One region of the Streptomyces sp. NPDC006430 genome, then DNA from elsewhere that is predicted to be linked to it. Evidence: predicted binding sites of a transcription regulator. Region 1 holds the regulator's gene; each other region holds the start of a gene.

Region 1 (6,233 bases):
GCAGACGACGGCCGTGTCGACCTGGATGTCCTTGGTCGTGCCGAAGGCGGCCTCGTCCAACTCCAGGTCGAGGCGGATCATGGCGTCCTGGCCGCGCCGGGTCCGCGAGCGCGGTCCGCGCTGCGAGGCCTGGCCGAAGAAGGCGTCCATGATGTCGGAGAAGTTGCCGAAGCCACCCGCACCGAATCCGCCCGCGCCGCCGCCACCGCCCGAGGAGGACAGCGGGTCGCCGCCGAGGTCGTAGACCTGTTTCTTCTGCGGGTCCGAGAGGACTTCGTACGCCGCGTTGATCTCCTTGAAGCGCTCCTGCGTCTTCGGATCCGGATTCACGTCCGGGTGGAGTTCACGCGCGAGGCGGCGGAAGGCCTTCTTGATCTCGTCCTGCGATGCGTCGCGGCGTACGCCGAGGACGGCGTAGTAGTCCGTGGCCACTTACGACTCCGCCAGGATCTGTCCGACGTAACGTGCCACTGCGCGTACCGCTCCCATCGTTCCGGGGTAGTCCATGCGGGTCGGTCCGACCACGCCCATTTTGGCGACTGTCTCGCCGCCCGAACCGTAGCCGACCGAGACGACCGACGTGGAGTTCAGTCCCTCGTAGGCATTCTCGTGCCCGATCCGCACGGCCATTCCCGACTCATTGGCCTCGCCCAGCAGCTTGAGGAGCACGACATGCTCCTCAAGTGCTTCGAGCACCGGCCTGATCGTCAGGGGAAAATCGTGTCCGAAGCGCGTGAGATTGGCGGTCCCGCCGATCACCAGTCGCTCCTCCGCCTCCTCGACCAGCGTCTCCAGCAGGGTCGCGAGCACGGTCGACACCGTGGCGCGGTCCTCCGGCTCGAACGACTCCGGCAGGTCCTGCACGAGCTGCGGCACGTCGGTGAACCGGCGGCCGACGACCCGGCTGTTGAGGCGCGCCCGCAGATCGGCGAGCGAGGTCTCGCTGAAGGGGATCTGGCAGTCGACGAGCCGTTGCTCCACCCGTCCGGTGTCGGTGATCAGCACCAGCATGAGCCGGGCCGGAGCGAGCGACAACAACTCGACGTGCCGGACCGTGGACCGGGTCAGCGACGGGTACTGGACGACGGCGACCTGTCGGGTGAGCTGCGCGAGCAGCCGCACGGTCCGGCCCACGACGTCGTCGAGGTCGACGGCCCCGTCGAGGAAGTTCTGGATGGCCCGGCGCTCGGGCGTCGACAGCGGCTTGACCCCCGCCAGCTTGTCGACGAAGAGCCGGTAGCCCTTGTCCGTGGGGATCCGACCGGCGCTGGTGTGGGGCTGGGCGATGTAGCCCTCCTCCTCCAGCACGGCCATGTCGTTGCGGACGGTGGCGGGCGAGACGCCGAGGCGGTGCCGCTCGGTGAGCGCCTTGGAGCCGACCGGCTCCTCCGTCCCGACGTAGTCCTGGACGATGGCGCGCAGCACCTCGAGTCTGCGTTCGCTGAGCATCGCGCACACCTCCAGCTGGTCGTCGTCGATCGTCGTGGTCGGTTTCATCTGCTTCGTTGGCACTCTGCGCGTTCGAGTGCCAGAGGCCTCCGGCCAGTGTACGGCCGGCCGGTCAGCCCCTGGCAAGGGCGGCCCGCCAGGGTAGCGTCGCGGCATGGACGTGCATTGGGAAGAGGCGGGCTGGGAGCGGTTGACCGGGCGGACCGGCCGGAGGCGGCTCCCGGTGTGGGACTGCACCGTGGGACTGGTGGTGGGAGACCGTTCGGTACTCCTGATCGACCCCGGTTCGTGCGTACGGGAGGGCGCCCAGCTGCGGGCGGAAGCGGAGCGGCTGACGGGCCGGCGCGTGACCCATATCGCATTCACGCACGGACATTTCGACCACGTACTGGGCGGTGCCGCCTTCGCGGGCGCCGAGGTCTACGGGGCGGTCGGACTCGACGCGCTGCTCACGGTCGGCCGGGACGAGCTGCGCGGTGACGCGGTGCGGCACGGGCTCGCCGAGGCCGAGGCCGCCGAGTCCGTGGACCTGTTGGTGGCGCCGAGGCACCTGGTGTCGGGCGAGTGGACACTGGACCTGGGCGGGGTGCAGGTGCTGCTGGCGAACGTGGGCCCGGGACACACCCGGCACGACCTGGCCGTGTTCGTTCCCTGCGGGCGCGAGGCGGTGTTCTGCGGCGACCTGGTCGAGGAGTCGGGCGAACCGTCGGTGGGCCCGGACGCGGTGCCCGCGCAGTGGCCCGCCGCGCTGGACCGGCTGCTGGCGCTGGGCGGTGACGACGCGCTGTACGTGCCGGGTCACGGAGCGGTGGTCGACGCGGCTTTCGTCCGTGCGCAACGGGACACACTGCGGGTGCAGTTCGGCGTGTCGGGCTCCTGACGGCGGGCTCTCTTCTACTGTCGGCCGGATGCGTGACTACTCCCCCGACCTGACCCCGCAGTGGAAGCGCGCCAAGGCCGTCCCGGAGGTACCGGCCGAGCCCGACCTGGTGGTCGAGGTGGCGGGTACGGACTTCTGCGGCGCGGTGGTGGCCTGCGAGGCGGGCACGGTGACCCTGGAGGACCGCTTCGGCAAGCGGCGGGTGTTCCCGCTGGAGCCGCGGGGGTTCCTGCTGGAGGGAGCCGTGGTGACCCTCACCCGGCCCTCCCGCGGCCCACGGGCCCCGCTCCGCACCGCCTCGGGTTCGATCGCCGTCCCCGGGGCGCGGGCGCGGGTGGCCCGGGCGGGGCGGATCTACGTCGAGGGCCGGCACGACGCCGAGCTGGTGGAGCGGGTCTGGGGCGACGACCTGCGGATCGAGGGCGTGGTGGTGGAGTACCTGGAGGGCGTCGACGACCTCCCCGCCGTCGTGGCGGACTTCGCCCCGGCCCCCGACGCCCGCCTGGGCGTCCTGGTCGACCACCTGGTCCCCGGCTCCAAGGAGTCCCGCATCGCGGCGTCGGTGACCTCCCCGGACGTCCTGATCGTCGGCCACCCGTACGTGGACGTCTGGCAGGCGGTGAAGCCGTCTGCACTGGGCATCGGGGCGTGGCCGGTGGTTCCGAGGGGCCAGGACTGGAAGACGGGCGTCTGCCGGGCTCTGGGCTGGCCGCAGAACACCGGCGCCGCGTGGCAGCACATCCTGTCCCGCGTGACCTCGTACAAGGACCTGGAACCGACCCTGCTGGGAGCGGTGGAGCATCTGATCGACCACGTCACGGCGTGACGGCGGAGCCCGCGCGGGGCGCCGCCTCCGGCCGGGTCGCTCGTCAGTCGACCAGGTCGCGGACCACCGCGTCGGCCAGCAGGCGCCCGCGCAGGGTCAGCACGGCACGTCCCGCCCCGTACGGGCCCGGTTCCAGGAGTCCGTCGGCCAGGGCCCTGCCCGCGGCGGCGAGGCCCGCCGGGGCCAGCAGGGACAGCGGCACTCCGTCCACCAGACGCAGCTCCAGCAGGATGCGCTCCACCCGCCGATCCTCCTGCGACAGGAGCTCGCGCCCCGCGCCGGGAGAGCGGCCCTCGGCGAGCGCGGCGGCGTACGCGCCGGGGTGCTTCACGTTCCACCACCGCACCCCGCCCACGTGCGAGTGCGCTCCCGGTCCCGCTCCCCACCAGTCCGCGCCCCGCCAGTACAGCTCGTTGTGCAGGCAGCGGCCCGCCTCCGAGGTGGCCCAGTTCGAGACCTCGTACCAGGAGTACCCGGCCTCGGCCATCACCGAGTCCGCGATCAGGTAGCGGTCCGCGTGCACGTCGTCGTCGGTCATGGGGACCTCGCCCCGCCGGATCCGGCGCGCCAGTTGGGTGCCCTCCTCCACGATCAGCGCGTAGGCGCTGATGTGGTCGGGCCCGGCCCCCAGCGCGGCCGAGAGGGAGGCCCGCCAGTCGTCGTCCGACTCGCCGGGGGTGCCGTAGATCAGGTCCAGGTTGACGTGCTCGAAGCCCGCCGCGCGCGCCTCCGCGACGCACGCCTCGGGCCGGCCCGGCGTGTGCGTGCGGTCGAGCACCTTCAGGACGTGCTGCTTCGCACTCTGCATGCCGAAGGAGATGCGGTTGAAGCCGCCGGCCCGCAGCTCGGCCAGGTACGCGGGGTTCACGGACTCCGGGTTGGCCTCCGTGGTGATTTCGGCGTCCTCGGCGAGGCCGAACTCGTCGCGGATCGCCGCGAGCATCCGGACGAGGTCGGCGGCCGGCAGCAGCGTCGGCGTACCGCCGCCCACGAACACGGTCCGCACGGCCCTCGGATCGTCCCCGAGCACCTTGCGGGCGAGGCGGACCTCGTCGATCAGGGTGTCGGCGTAGTTCTCCCGCGACGCGAGCACGCCGCCGGTGCCCCGCAGCTCGGTGGCCGTGTAGGTGTTGAAGTCGCAGTACCCGCAGCGTGTGGCGCAGTACGGAACGTGCAGGTAGAAGCCGAGCGGCCGGTCCCCCGCCCCCGCCAGGGCGTGCGACGGCAGCGAGCCGTCTGCGGGCATGGGTTCACCGTCGGGCAGTGCGGAAGGCATGCCACCATTCTCCCGCACCCGGCGGGGCGAGCCGGCCGGGTGTGGGCGGGAGGCCCGGCCGGAGGCGTACGGCGGGGTGCGCGGGGCGGCCCGCCGCCCCGCCCCGTCCGGCTCGCTACCGGGCCCTACGCCTCCCGGGAGCCCTCGTACATCTCGTCGATGAGGTGCTTGAACTCACGCTCGACGGCCGGCCGCTTCAGCTTCAGGCTGGGCGTGAGGTCGCCGTGCTCCACGTCGAGGTCGCGCGGCAGGATCCGGAACTTCTTGACCGTCTGCCACCGCTGCAGGCCCTCGTTGAGGGTCTGGACGTACGTCTCGACCAACCGGTTCGTCTCCGCCGCGGCCAGGACTTCGGCGTACGTCTTGCCCTCCAGCCCGTTCTCGGCCGCCCAGCCCAGGATCGACGGCTCGTCGAGCGCGATCAGGGCGGTGCAGAAGTTCCGGTCGGCGCCGTGCACCACGATGCTGGAGACGTACGGGCAGATCGCCTTGAACTGGCCCTCCACCTCGGCCGGGGCGACGTACTTCCCGTTCGAGGTCTTGATCAGGTCCTTCTTGCGGTCGGTGATGCGCAGGTAGCCGTCGGGCGAGAGCTCGCCGATGTCGCCGGTGTGCAGCCAGCCGTCCTCCTCCAGCACCTCGGCGGTCTTGTCGGGCTGCATGTGGTAGCCCTGCATGATGCCGGGGCCGCGCAGCAGGATCTCGCCGTCGTCGGCGATGCGGACCTCGGTGCCGGGCAGCGGCTTGCCGACGGTGCCGGTGCGGTAGGCCTCGCCCGGGTTGACGAAGGAGGCGGCGCTGGACTCGGTGAGCCCGTAACCCTCCAGGATGTTGATGCCCGCGCCGGCGAAGAAGTAGCCGATTTCGGGAGCCAGGGCGGAGGCGCCGGAGACGGCGGCGCGCAGCCGGCCGCCGAAGGCGTCGCGGAGCTTGGAGTAGACGAGCGCGTCAGCGATCTTGTGCTTGGTCGTGAGGCCGAAGGGGGCCGTGGCCCGGCCGGTGCGACGGTAGTTGTCCTGGGTGACCTTGGCGTACTCGCGGGCGACGCCGACCGACCACTGGAAGATCTTGTACTTCGCGCCGCCGCCGGCCCGGGCCTTGCCCGCGACCCCGTTGTAGACCTTCTCGAAGATGCGCGGGACGGCCGCCATATAGGTGGGCTGGACGACCGGCAGGTTCTCGATGATCTTGTCGATCCGGCCGTCGACGGCGGTGACGTGCCCGACCTCGATCTGGCCGGAGGTCAGGACCTTGCCGAAGACATGGGCGAGCGGCAGCCACAGGTACTGGACGTCGTCGCTGGAGATCATGCCGGTGGCCACGGTCGCCTTGGCCATGTACGACCAGTTGTCGTGCGGGAGGCGCACGCCCTTGGGACGGCCGGTGGTGCCCGAGGTGTAGATGAGCGTGGCGAGCTGGTCGGCGGTGATGGCCGCGATCCGCTCCTTGATCGCCTCCGGGTGCTTGGCGAGGTACTCCTTGCCGCGCGCCTCCAGCTCGGCGAGGGAGAGCACCCAGCCCTCCGGGTCGCCCTCGACCGCCACGGCGTCGGCGGACTCCAGGACCACCACGTGGGCGAGCTCGGGCAGGTCGGCGCGGCGCTCGCGGGCCTTGGCCAGCTGGGACGCGTCCTCGGCGATCAGCACCCGGCTGGCCGAGTCGGAGAGGATGAAGGCCGATTCCTCGGCGTTGGTGCTGGGGTAGATGGTGGTCACGGCGCCGCCGGCGCACATGACGCCCAGGTCGGAGAGGATCCACTCCACCCGGGTGTTGGACGCGAGCGCGACCCGCTCCTCAGGCTG
Region 2 (6,233 bases), on a different contig from region 1:
CTTTGCGGCCACCTCGGCCGTCCGGTCGGTGGAGCCGGAGTCGACCACCACTAGTTCGTCGACCAGCGGGACCGGCAGCCCCTCGATCAGATCGCGCCGGATCACTTCGACGATGGCGCCGACCGTCTCCTCCTCGTCGAGTGCGGGCAGCACGACGGAGACCGTGGTGCCTGCCGCACGTTTCGCGGAAAGCAGCTGGTCGAGCGGTCGGTCGGCCGCGGACCAGGAGCGTTCCGCGAACCAGCGCTCCACCTCTTCCAGCACGTTCAGCACTCCCTGATTCCTCGGCGTTCCCCGGCGGTTCCGGCCGAAAACTGATCCATCTCGCGGTTCGGACGGCTGTCTCAACCGCGCAGGCCTTCGGTTACAGTCTTGAACAACGCGAACGACCACCGCATGCCGGGGGTCCTCGCGCACAAACGCCCGGACGCGCCCGAGAGCGCGCGACCCCGGTGCCATACCGCTCATCCAGAGGGGCAGAGGGACACGGCCCGTTGAAGCCCCGGCAACCCTCCAGTCGGTTCTCGCGCTTGCTTGCAGCAGCGAGGTCCCCGGCTAGGGAAGGTGCCAATTCCGTCTCATGGCGAAGTGCGCCATGAGGAAGATGAGGAGAAAGGGCCTCGCCATCATGGCTGCACAGACTGTTGCCACCTCTGTCGATCTCGGACCTGCCACCGGCCTTTCGTGTCGCGAGTGCGGTACCCGCTTCGAGCTCGGCCCCATCTTCGCCTGCGTCGAGTGCTTCGGACCGCTGGAAGTCGCCTACGACCTCCCCACCGGTGACCCCGAAGCCCTGCGCGCCGCGATCGAGGCCGGTCCGAACAACATCTGGCGCTACGCCCCCCTGCTGCCCGTCCCCGCGGACGTGGCCTCCAAGCCCAGCCTGAACCCCGGCTTCACCAAGCTCGTCGACGCCGCGAACCTGGCCAAGGAGCTGGGCGTCACCGGCAAGCTGTACGTCAAGGACGACTCCGGCAACCCGACGCACTCCTTCAAGGACCGCGTCGTGGCCATCGCCGTCGAGGCCGCCCGCGCCTTCGGCTTCACCACCCTGTCCTGCTCCTCGACCGGCAACCTGGCCGGCGCGGTCGGCGCCGCGGCCGCCCGGGCCGGCTTCCGCTCCTGCGTCTTCATCCCGCACGACCTGGAGCAGGGCAAGGTCGTCATGGCCGGTGTGTACGGCGGTGACCTGGTCGGCATCGAGGGCAACTACGACGACGTCAACCGCTTCTGCTCCGAGCTCATCGGCGACCCGCTGGGCGAGGGCTGGGGCTTCGTCAACGTCAACCTGCGCCCCTACTACGGCGAGGGTTCCAAGACGCTGGCGTACGAGATCTGCGAGCAGCTCGGCTGGCAGCTGCCCGACCAGATCGTCATCCCGATCGCGTCCGGCTCGCAGCTGACGAAGATCGACAAGGGTCTGCAGGAGCTGATCAAGCTCGGCCTCGTCGAGGACAAGCCGTACAAGATCTTCGGCGCCCAGGCCGAGGGCTGCTCCCCGGTGTCGACCGCCTTCAAGGCCGGCCACGACGTGGTCCGCCCGCAGAAGCCGAACACCATCGCCAAGTCGCTCGCCATCGGCAACCCGGCCGACGGTCCGTACGTCCTGGACATCGCGCGCCGCACCGGCGGCTACGTCGAGGACGTGACCGACGAGCAGGTCGTCGAGGCCATCAAGATCCTCGCGCAGACCGAGGGCATCTTCGCCGAGACCGCTGGTGGCGTGACCGTCGGCGTGACCAAGAAGCTCATCGAGAACGGGCAGCTCGACCCGACGCTGACCACGGTGGTCCTGAACACCGGTGACGGCCTCAAGACCCTGGAGGCGGTGGCCGCCGACAGCGGGCAGACCGCCACCATCCGCCCGAGCCTGGACGCGTTCCGCGCCGCCGGCCTGGCTTAGGGAGTACCCGGCGGATCATGGCCAGACTCGGCCATGATCCGCCGGACACTCCCTCAACCCGCCCCCCTGCACACCGGAAAGGCAGTAGCGCCATGAGCGTCAACGTCCGCATCCCCACCATCCTGCGCACCTACACCGGCGGCGCCGCCGAGGTTCCTGCCGAGGGCGCGACCCTGGCCGAGGTCATCGAGTCCCTGGAGCGGAGCCACCCGGGTATCGCCGCCCGCGTCCTGGACGACCAGGGCAAGCTGCGCCGCTTCGTGAACGTCTACGTCAACGACGACGACGTGCGCTTCGAGGGCGGTCTGGACGCGGTGACGCCGGACGGCGCCGGTGTCTCGATCATTCCCGCCGTCGCCGGGGGCTGACCGGGCGCGCGGTGCCGGCTGCCGCTGACACGCGAAAGCTCTGAATTGCCCCCTCCGCTAAAAGTGGAGGGGGCAATTCTGCTTGGTTGGGCGCGGTAAGGTTGGGGAAGTCCCCTCCGCTGTACTTGCCCGCCGCATATGAGCGGGTCGCGTGAGGGTTGACATTGAGTCAACATGCAGGCGCGGTATGGGGCTTTGGCGAGATATGCCGGGTCCGAGTTGCCCGGGAATATTCCAAATTTTCACTCTATTTCAATGTATCCCCGTGTCCGGATTTCTCGTCGGATTGACCTGTTGCAGACAGCAGTCGTGCAGATACATTCAGCCCCGGTCGAGGCGTTCCGGCGCAAGTTCTGACCCGGGACCGCGAAGTGCGGTCCTGCGCAAGGGCCAGTAATAGGGGAGTTAGGCATGGCTCAGGGCACCGTCAAGTGGTTCAACGCGGAGAAGGGCTACGGCTTCATCGCGGTCGACGGTGGTGCGGATGTGTTCGTCCACTACAGCGCCATCCAGATGGACGGTTACCGCACCCTTGAAGAGGGTCAGCGGGTCGAGTTCGAGATCTCGCAGGGCCAGAAGGGTCCGCAGGCGGACATGGTCAAGCTCGCCGTCTAGTCCCGGCGCGATCGACCACCGACGCATACGCACGAAGGGCCCACATCCCCGACCGGGATGTGGGCCCTTCGTGCTGCCGGCCGGGTGTTGCCCCGAGCCGCTTGCACTCGCGGGGGTCGAGTGCTAATCATTGGCGTTAGCACTCTCCTGGTGAGAGTGCTACTACACAGGACCGGGTCGGTGAGGCCCGCAGGGTCCGGCGGGAAGGAACCGCCGGGCACGCAGGCCGTCCGTCGCGGGCGCGGGCGCGGTCCGGAGCAATCCAACCCTCCCCTCGCGCCGGTGGCGCAGGGGGAACCCCAGTCCTGGAGGACCACTTCAGATGGCCAAGATCATTGCGTTCGACGAGGAGGCCCGGCGCGGTCTCGAGCGCGGGATGAACCAGCTCGCTGACGCCGTCAAGGTCACCCTTGGCCCCAAGGGTCGCAACGTCGTCCTTGAGAAGAAGTGGGGCGCCCCCACGATCACCAACGATGGCGTCTCCATCGCCAAGGAGATCGAGCTCGAGGACCCGTACGAGAAGATCGGCGCCGAGCTGGTCAAGGAAGTCGCCAAGAAGACGGACGACGTCGCGGGCGACGGTACGACCACCGCCACCGTGCTCGCCCAGGCGCTCGTCCGCGAGGGCCTGCGCAACGTGGCGGCCGGCGCCAACCCGATGGCCCTCAAGCGTGGCATCGAGAAGGCCGTCGAGGCCGTCTCCGGCGCCCTGCTGGAGCAGGCGAAGGATGTCGAGACCAAGGAGCAGATCGCTTCCACGGCCTCCATCTCCGCCGCTGACACCCAGATCGGCGAGCTCATCGCCGAGGCCATGGACAAGGTCGGCAAGGAAGGCGTCATCACCGTCGAGGAGTCCCAGACCTTCGGTCTGGAGCTGGAACTCACCGAGGGCATGCGCTTCGACAAGGGCTACATCTCGGCGTACTTCGCCACCGACATGGAGCGTATGGAGGCGTCGCTCGACGACCCGTACATCCTGATCGTCAACTCCAAGATCGGCAACGTGAAGGACCTCCTTCCGCTGCTCGAAAAGGTCATGCAGTCCGGCAAGCCGCTGCTGATCATCGCCGAGGACGTCGAGGGCGAGGCCCTGTCGACCCTGGTCGTCAACAAGATCCGCGGCACCTTCAAGTCCGTCGCCGTCAAGGCCCCGGGCTTCGGCGACCGCCGCAAGGCCATGCTCGGCGACATCGCCATCCTCACGGGCGGCACGGTCATCTCCGAGGAGGTCGGCCTCAAGCTGGAGAACGCCGGCCTGGACCTGCTCGGCCGCGCCCGCAAGGTCGTCATCACCAAGGACGAGACCACCATCGTCGACGGTGCCGGTGACAGTGACCAGGTTCAGGGTCGCGTCAACCAGATCCGCGCCGAGATCGAGAACTCCGACTCGGACTACGACCGCGAGAAGCTCCAGGAGCGCCTCGCGAAGCTGGCCGGCGGCGTGGCCGTCATCAAGGCCGGTGCCGCGACCGAGGTGGAGCTCAAGGAGCGCAAGCACCGCATCGAGGACGCCGTTCGCAACGCGAAGGCGGCCGTCGAGGAGGGCATCGTCGCCGGTGGTGGCGTGGCCCTGCTCCAGGCCTCCGCGGTCTTCGAGAAGCTCGACCTGTCGGGTGACGAGGCGACCGGCGCCAACGCCGTGAAGCTCGCCCTGGAGGCCCCGCTCAAGCAGATCGCCGTCAACGGTGGTCTTGAGGGTGGCGTCGTCGTGGAGAAGGTCCGCAACCTGACCGTCGGCTGGGGCCTGAACGCCGCGACCGGCGAGTACGTCGACATGATCGCCGAGGGCATCATCGACCCGGCGAAGGTGACCCGCTCTGCCCTGCAGAACGCGGCCTCCATCGCGGCGCTGTTCCTCACCACCGAGGCCGTCATCGCCGACAAGCCGGAGAAGGCCGCCGCCGCTCCGGGCGGCATGCCGGGCGGTGACATGGACTTCTGATCGGCCCCCGGCTCCGGCCTCTGGTTGATCGGCTGTTCTCGAACGAGGGCGGCACCCCCCGCGGGGGGTGCCGCCCTCGGGCGTTTCGGACGCCTTCAGAAACCCGAGCTGTCGATGTCGAAGCCGAAGGGGTCCGGGACGGGCAGGGGCACGCCGACTTCAGGCGGCAGGGCGCGCGACGAAGGTGACCTCTTCCCGGTCCTCGCTCAGCGCGATGTTCAGCGACGCGTCGAGGGCGTGTGCCAGGCGGCGCAGCAGGGGCAGGGTGGGCACTGCATCCGCCCCCTCCACGCGGGAGATCTTCGCCTGGGTGAGGCCGGCCCTCTCGGCCAGCTCGGCCTGGGACAGCCCCAGGGCCTTGCGCCGGTCGTACACGGCCTTGGCGAAGGCCATCGCGAGGCGGATCTCAGCCCGCTCGGCCTCGACCTCGTCCGACTCGACGTACGCGCGTGCGGCCTTCTTCTCCCGAGCCAGCTTCCAGCGGGCGTGGTTCATGAGGCGTCCCCTTCCTCGCCGCGGCCATATGTCATGTGGGCCGGTCCGTGGGAGCCGCGGCCGGACGTTGATCCGAGTGGCGACCCCGTCAAGCGTGGGCCGCAGCTCGTACACCCCATCCCTGAGCGGCCGAGCGAAGGGCATCGGGGTCCGGGCGGCATGGACCGCGAGCAGCTCCGCGTACTCCTCGACCTTTCGGTACTGCTTGTCCGGTAGCAGTTCCAGCCGGCTCCGCACTTCAGGCTCTAGCTCGATCACGTGCAGATCGTTCATGCCGCGCAACATATTATGTCGTCAACGACATAATATGCTGCGGCGGCGGATTGCACCTCATCCGGTGGGGGACGTCCGTGCGGTTGACGAGGCGCGTTTGGTTGACTGGGCGGTATGAGCGCTCTCTTCGTCAAGATCTGCGGGTTGCGGACCGAGCGGGACGTCGATGCCGCCGTGGCCGCCGGGGCCGATGCCGTCGGGTTCGTCTTCGCCGCCGGGAGCCCCCGGACGATCGACGCCGCCACGGCGCGGGGCCTGGCCGCGCGGGTGCCCGCCGGGGTGCTGACCGTCGGGGTGTTCCGCGGGCAGCCGGTCGAGGAGGTCAGGAGGTTGGCCGAGGAGAGCGGCGTACGGGGAGTGCAGCTGCACGGCGAAGAGGGCCCCGAGTACTACGAGGCGCTGCGCGCCGAGGCCCGCACCCTGCTGCGGGCCACCGCCCGGCACGTCGAGCGCTGCGGGGAGTACGGCGAGGACCTGCTGCTCATCGACGCCCCCGACCCCGGCTCCGGCAAGCCCTGGAACTGGGCCTCGCAGGAGTTCACCGCCCCCCGCGGCCACTGGCTGCTGGCCGGCGGGCTCACTGCGGGGAACGTACGGGAGGCCGTGGAGACCACCGGCGCCTGGGGCGTGGACGTCT
Region 3 (6,233 bases), on a different contig from region 1:
CGACCGCCGCCATGAGCAGACCGGTCACGATCCAGCTGGTGCGTTCGGTGGCGACGTACAGCATCACCACGAACACGCCGAAGAAGATCAGTGACGTGCCCAGGTCGCGCTCGAAGACCAACACCAGCAGCGACATGATCCACACGGTGATGATGGGTCCGAGTTGCCGCATCGGGGGGAGCCGCACGCCCAGGAACTTCCGGCCCGTCAGGGCCAGCGAGTCACGGTGGATGACCAGGTAGCCCGCGAAGAAGATCGCGATCATGATCTTCACGAATTCGCCCGGCTGGAGCGAGAAGCCGAAGAGGATGATCCAGCGCTTCGCGCCGTACGTGTCCGCGCCGAAGAACGCCGGCGCGATCAGCAGCACCAGCGCGACGGCCATCGTGAGGTAGATGAACCGCTGAAGCAGCCGGTGGTCGCGCAACAGCGCCACGACCGCGAGGCAGGCGGCCACGCCGATGACGGTCCACAACAGTTGTCCCGGCGCGTTCGCGTCGCCGCCGAACCGTGCGATGTACGACTGGTCGAGCCGGTGCAGCAGCACCAGGCCCAGCCCGGACAGCAGCATGGCGAGCGGGAAGACCAGCGGATCCGCGTACGCCGCGAACCGGCGCACGCCCAGGTGTCCCACCAGTGCCAGCAGGGTCATGCTGATCGTGAAGCCGGTGAGGTTCGCGGGCAGCTCGCCGTTCATCGCCAGGCCGGCGCTCGCGTGCCCCAGGACGGTGATGGCGATGACGAAGACGAGGAGCAGCGCTTCGGTGCGACGCCGCGCGCCCGCCGTCGTGAGGGGCCTCAGCCCACGCACGGTATGCCGCCACCGTTGAGGGCGGGGGTGAGGGCAGGGGCGGCGGGGGTAGCCGGAGGCGCCCCTGGTGCGTCGCTCGGGCTCGGAGCGGCGGCGCCCGCGGAGGCGGAAGCGGAGGCGGAGCCCTTCGGTCCGTTCTGCTCGGCAATGAGGCGCTTTATCTTCATATCGTCTACGACGCTCATGTCCTCGCCAAGGTTCCTTCCGAACCGCTCGACGGGCGCGTCGTGCTCCCCGTCCGCGCCGGAGGGACTCGGCGAGGCCTTCTCGGCTCCGACCACCGGAGATGCGCACGCCCTCAAGCGTCTCGTACCGGACGGGTGGTGGCGGGGTCAGCCCCCGGGGCACTCGTGGCTGTCGCCGCCGCTGAAGCACTGGCCGTACGTGCCGCGGTAGGTCGAGGTGGGCGCAGGGGAGGGTGGCCGCTGGCTCCCGTGCCATTCGGCGAAGGCCAGGCCGGCGGTGCCCACGAGGAGCGCCGCGCACACCAGCGCCTGGACGCTCCCGGTGACCGGGGCGCGGCCTCGGAAGGCGAAGCCCGAGACCACCGCGGCGACGACCGCCATCGCCCCGGTTCCGGTGAGCAGCCAGACCAGAGCCGTGTGCCCCCGGTCGTCCCCGGTGCCGCTGGGGTCCCAGCTGGCCACGATCGCCACGTACAGGCCGACCCCCACGGCGACGACCTCCAGGCCGGTCGTCAGTACGGCCGTGGAGATGTCCGCGGCCCAGTGCGCTCCGGTGCGTTCGCGTCGCATCTGCGTCGTCATGGCGGCAGTGTCACCCGTGTGGCGCGGGCCGCACCTGAGTACGGGTACTCAGTCCCCGCACGGCCCGGCACGGCATCGGGCCGGGGCCCGGGCGGCCTGCGAGGTGCTGGAAGAGGGGGGCGGGACGCCCTGATTCGGACACCGCGTCGGAGGCGTGTTGGCACTCCGCTTGACCGAGTGCTAATCGCCGGAATAGTCTCGCACCTGGCACTCGCCCCCGGTGAGTGCCAACACAGCGACGGGCAGGTCCGGCACCCGCGACGACGGATCGACCTGGTCGCCACCTCAGACAGTTAACCCCGTGAGATCTCCGAAGGGGGAGGTCGGATCGTGACGACCGCCAGCTCCAAGGTTGCCATCAAGCCGCTTGAGGACCGCATCGTGGTCCAGCCGCTCGACGCCGAGCAGACCACGGCCTCCGGCCTGGTCATCCCGGACACCGCGAAGGAGAAGCCCCAGGAGGGCGTCGTCCTCGCTGTGGGCCCGGGCCGCTTCGAGGACGGCCAGCGTCTCCCGCTGGACGTCAGCGTCGGCGACATCGTGCTGTACAGCAAGTACGGCGGCACCGAAGTGAAGTACAGCGGCGAGGAGTACCTCGTCCTCTCGGCCCGCGACGTGCTCGCGATCATCGAGAAGTAACGAGAAGCAACTCGCTTTCGCTTCACCTGTATTGCTTTGAGCTGCGCCCCTGGTCACCCCGCTGATTGCCGGGCGGCAAGGGGCGCAGTTCGTTAAACCCAAGTTTCCGAGAGGGCTGAACCGCTCCCATGGCGAAGATCCTGAAGTTCGACGAGGACGCCCGTCGCGCCCTCGAGCGCGGCGTCAACAAGCTTGCCGACACGGTCAAGGTGACGATCGGCCCCAAGGGCCGCAACGTCGTCATCGACAAGAAGTTCGGCGCCCCCACCATCACCAACGACGGTGTCACCATCGCCCGTGAGGTCGAGCTGGACGACCCGTACGAGAACCTGGGCGCCCAGCTCGTGAAGGAGGTGGCGACCAAGACCAACGACATCGCGGGTGACGGCACCACCACCGCCACCGTGCTGGCCCAGGCGCTGGTCCGCGAGGGTCTGCGCAACGTCGCCGCCGGCGCCTCCCCGGCCGCCCTGAAGAAGGGCATCGACGCCGCGGTCAAGGCCGTGTCCGAGGAGCTCCTCGCGACCGCCCGCCCGATCGAGGACAAGTCCGACATCGCCGCCGTCGCCGCGCTCTCCGCGCAGGACCAGCAGGTCGGCGAGCTCATCGCCGAGGCGATGGACAAGGTCGGCAAGGACGGTGTCATCACCGTCGAGGAGTCCAACACCTTCGGCCTGGAGCTGGAGTTCACCGAGGGCATGGCCTTCGACAAGGGCTACCTCTCCCCGTACATGGTCACCGACCAGGAGCGTATGGAGGCCGTCCTCGACGACCCGTACATCCTGATCAACCAGGGCAAGATCTCCTCGATCCAGGACCTCCTGCCCCTGCTGGAGAAGGTCATCCAGGCCGGCGGCTCCCGCCCGCTGCTGATCATCGCCGAGGACGTCGAGGGCGAGGCGCTCTCCACCCTCGTCGTCAACAAGATCCGCGGCACCTTCAACGCGGTCGCCGTCAAGGCCCCGGGCTTCGGTGACCGTCGCAAGGCGATGCTCCAGGACATGGCCACCCTCACCGGTGCCACCGTCATCGCCGAAGAGGTCGGCCTCAAGCTCGACCAGGCCGGTCTGGACGTACTGGGCACCGCGCGCCGCGTGACCATCACCAAGGACGACACCACCGTCGTCGACGGTGGCGGCAGCCACGAGGACGTCGCCGGTCGCGTCAACCAGATCAAGGCCGAGATCGAGTCCACGGACTCGGACTGGGACCGCGAGAAGCTGCAGGAGCGCCTGGCGAAGCTCGCCGGTGGCGTCTGCGTCATCAAGGTCGGCGCCGCCACCGAGGTGGAGCTCAAGGAGAAGAAGCACCGCCTCGAGGACGCCATCTCGGCGACCCGCGCCGCGGTCGAGGAGGGCATCGTCTCCGGCGGTGGCTCCGCGCTCGTCCACGCCGTCAAGGTCCTGGAGGGCAACCTCGGCCTGACCGGCGACGAGGGCACCGGTGTCGCGGTCGTCCGCCGTGCCGCGGTCGAGCCGCTGCGCTGGATCGCCGAGAACGCCGGTCTTGAGGGCTACGTCATCACCTCGAAGGTCGCCGAGCTCGACAAGGGCCAGGGCTTCAACGCCGCCAGCGGCGAGTACGGCGACCTGGTCAAGGCCGGCGTCATCGACCCGGTCAAGGTCACCCGTTCCGCGCTGGAGAACGCCGCTTCCATCGCCTCCCTGCTGCTCACGACCGAGACCCTGGTCGTCGAGAAGCCGGCCGAGGACGAGGGCGACGCCGGTCACGGCCACGGTCACGGCCACAGCCACTGACGAGCTGAGCGCCGAGCCACTGAGTCGCTGAGTCGAGAAGGCCCCGGTCACCGCTGCCGAGCGGTGGTGACCGGGGCCTTTCCCGTGCCTGCTGCGCCGTTTCCGACTACATGGCGCCCAGTTCCTTCATCAGGCGTATGGCGTCGTAGTGCCACCAGGCTTCCGCGATCATTCCGTTTTCGCAGCGGATGACCGTGGTTCCGGTCATCGTGCAGGTCTTGCCGGTCGGGGCCATCCCCATGAACTCGCCCTTGTGCTTGCCGGTCCAGGTCCACAGCGTGGTCACGTAGTCGTCCTGCGCCATCTGGGCGTCCCGCGTGAAGGTGAAGTCGAAGCCCTTGCGCCACATCTGCATGTCCTCGCGGATGCCGTCGCGGCCGATCTTGTCCTCGGGGTTGCTGATGTCGTGGTCGTGGTAGTCCGCCGCGAAGATCTCATTGACGACGGACATGTCGCCCTTCATCGCGATCTCGTCGAACATTCGGTTCGCGAGCAGCGCGTTGAGGTGTTCGTCGCGGATGACGTCCAGGTTGGTGAACCGGGGCATCCCCTCGCACAGGGCCACCATCTCCTGGAACATCTTGTCCGTTTCCGGGAGGTGAGAGTTCTTCATGGCCTCTTCGTACGACGGGAATTCGACGAGGTCGACGAAGTGCGTTTCGGATTCCCGGTCCTTGCCCACGACGGAGTGGGACACCGTGCGCTTGCCCTTCGTCTTCGCCAGGTACCGGTCGAGGACCTCGTTGACGGCCTCCGGCCTACTGGTCTCGTAATCGACTATTTGTACGAATGTCATGGCGTCTCCCGGGCTGGATGGGATACGTCCAGTTTAGAGAGATTTCGCCCGTTCGGCCGGTTAGGGAACCGGCCTACCCGTCGGTCACATGAGGGCTACCCGGGTGGGTACTTGGGCTACTGCGGCCCGTACTTGCGGCCCGTGCGGGAGGACACTCCGCCCAGCAGCCCGCGCGGCGTCAGCTTCACCACGCCCATCAACGCCTTGTACCGCGGATCCGGGACGGAGACCGTCTTGCCGCGCGCGAGGTCGGCCAGGGCCGCGGCCACCAGTTTGTCGGCGTCCAGCCACATCCAGTTGGGGATGTTGTCCGTGCCCATGCCGGCCCGCTCGTGGAACTCCGTCCGTACGAATCCGGGGCACAGGGCCATCAGCCGCACGCCCGATCCGGTCAGGTCCTTCGCCGCACCCTGGGTGAACTGCACGACCCAGGCCTTGCTCGCGCCGTACGTACCGCGGGGCACGAAGGCCGCCACCGAGGCCACGTTGACCACGCCGCCGCGGCCACGCGAACGCATCGACCCGGTGGCCGCCGAGGTCAGCCGGAGCACGGCCTCGATGTGCACCTTCAGCATGGTCAGCTCATCGGCCATGGAGACTTCGAGGTAGCGGCCCTTGTTGCCGAATCCCGCATTGTTGATCAGCAGGTCCACCGGGTGCGTGCGGTCGTCGAGACGCCGCTCGACCGCCGCGATGCCCCCGTCGGTGGAGAGGTCGGCGGTGAGCACCTCGGCCTCGATGCCGTGCCGGTCGTGCAGCTCGGTGGCCTGCTCGCCGAGTCGCTCGGAGTTGCGGGCCACCAGCACGAGGTTGTGGCCCTGAGCGGCGAGCCGCCGGGCGAACGCGGCACCGATGCCCGCGGTGGATCCCGTAATCAACGCTGTCGTCATAGGCGCAACCTAGCCGCCCCCGGCGACAGCTCAAGGGGGGCCGGCCCGGCGGTACCCCTTCGTGACGGTTCTGCTCGTGCGCCGTCGCTTCCCGCTTCGGAACTGCTACTTCCGGTTACTTCCGCCGTCCCCGCCGGGCCGGTCCCCGTACTTCTCCACGTACGCGCGGACGGTCTCGTGACCCTGCGGCGCCATCGCCCCGCCCGCCGCCAACGTGCGCGGGAGCAGCGCGCGCTCGGTGGTGAAGGCGCGGAACCAGAGGTCCACCGTCACGTCGTGGTCCGGCCGGTGGATCACCTCGACGGCGTCGCCGGGGGAGACCCGCCCCTCCTGGATCACGCGCAGGTACGCGCCCGGCCGTGCGGCCCGCGTGAACCGCTTGACCCAGCCCTCCTCGCCCAGGGCGCCCTGGAAGGTCCGGCAGGGGATGCGGGCCGAGGCCACCTCCAGGACGAGGTCCGCACCGACCCGCCAGCGGTCGCCGAGCAGCGCGCCGCTCAGGTCCAGGCCGGAGGTGGTCAGGTTCTCGCCGAAGATGCCGGCGGGCAGTTCGCGCCCCAACTCGGCCTCCCA

What was found. The regulator HrcA, encoded in region 1, represses chaperone genes, less so after heat shock. The targets are predictions, from matches to a motif close to TTNGCACTCNGNNNNNCNGAGTGCNAA.
Region 2: a site for HrcA is predicted at 3,023-3,049, ahead of groL (chaperonin GroEL). Genes of this name have one in related genera too.
Region 3: a site for HrcA is predicted at 1,736-1,762, ahead of groES (co-chaperone GroES). Genes of this name have one in related genera too.

Annotation. Positions count from the first base shown of each region.
Region 1 covers NZ_JBEXQA010000005.1:164,759-170,991, forward strand. Annotated here, with positions in the region: gene dnaJ (molecular chaperone DnaJ) at 1-432, opposite strand, end outside; gene hrcA (heat-inducible transcriptional repressor HrcA) at 433-1,449, opposite strand; gene ABZZ20_RS10580 (MBL fold metallo-hydrolase) at 1,604-2,329, shown strand; gene ABZZ20_RS10585 (DUF3097 domain-containing protein) at 2,358-3,155, shown strand; gene hemW (radical SAM family heme chaperone HemW) at 3,199-4,431, opposite strand; gene ABZZ20_RS10595 (AMP-dependent synthetase/ligase) at 4,557-6,233, opposite strand, start outside.
Region 2 covers NZ_JBEXQA010000011.1:131,235-137,467, reverse strand. Annotated here, with positions in the region: gene ABZZ20_RS18580 (glucosyl-3-phosphoglycerate synthase) at 1-264, opposite strand, end outside; SAM riboswitch class I at 462-611, shown strand; gene thrC (threonine synthase) at 629-1,903, shown strand; gene ABZZ20_RS18570 (MoaD/ThiS family protein) at 1,996-2,271, shown strand; gene ABZZ20_RS18565 (cold-shock protein) at 2,683-2,886, shown strand; gene groL (chaperonin GroEL) at 3,209-4,828, shown strand; gene ABZZ20_RS18555 (helix-turn-helix domain-containing protein) at 4,988-5,323, opposite strand; gene ABZZ20_RS18550 (phosphoribosylanthranilate isomerase) at 5,711-6,233, shown strand, end outside.
Region 3 covers NZ_JBEXQA010000002.1:758-6,990, forward strand. Annotated here, with positions in the region: gene ABZZ20_RS03090 (FtsW/RodA/SpoVE family cell cycle protein) at 1-811, opposite strand, end outside; gene ABZZ20_RS03095 (DUF6234 family protein) at 1,144-1,578, opposite strand; gene groES (co-chaperone GroES) at 1,909-2,217, shown strand; gene groL (chaperonin GroEL) at 2,346-3,974, shown strand; gene ABZZ20_RS03110 (ester cyclase) at 4,081-4,770, opposite strand; gene ABZZ20_RS03115 (SDR family oxidoreductase) at 4,887-5,660, opposite strand; gene ABZZ20_RS03120 (MOSC domain-containing protein) at 5,766-6,233, opposite strand, start outside.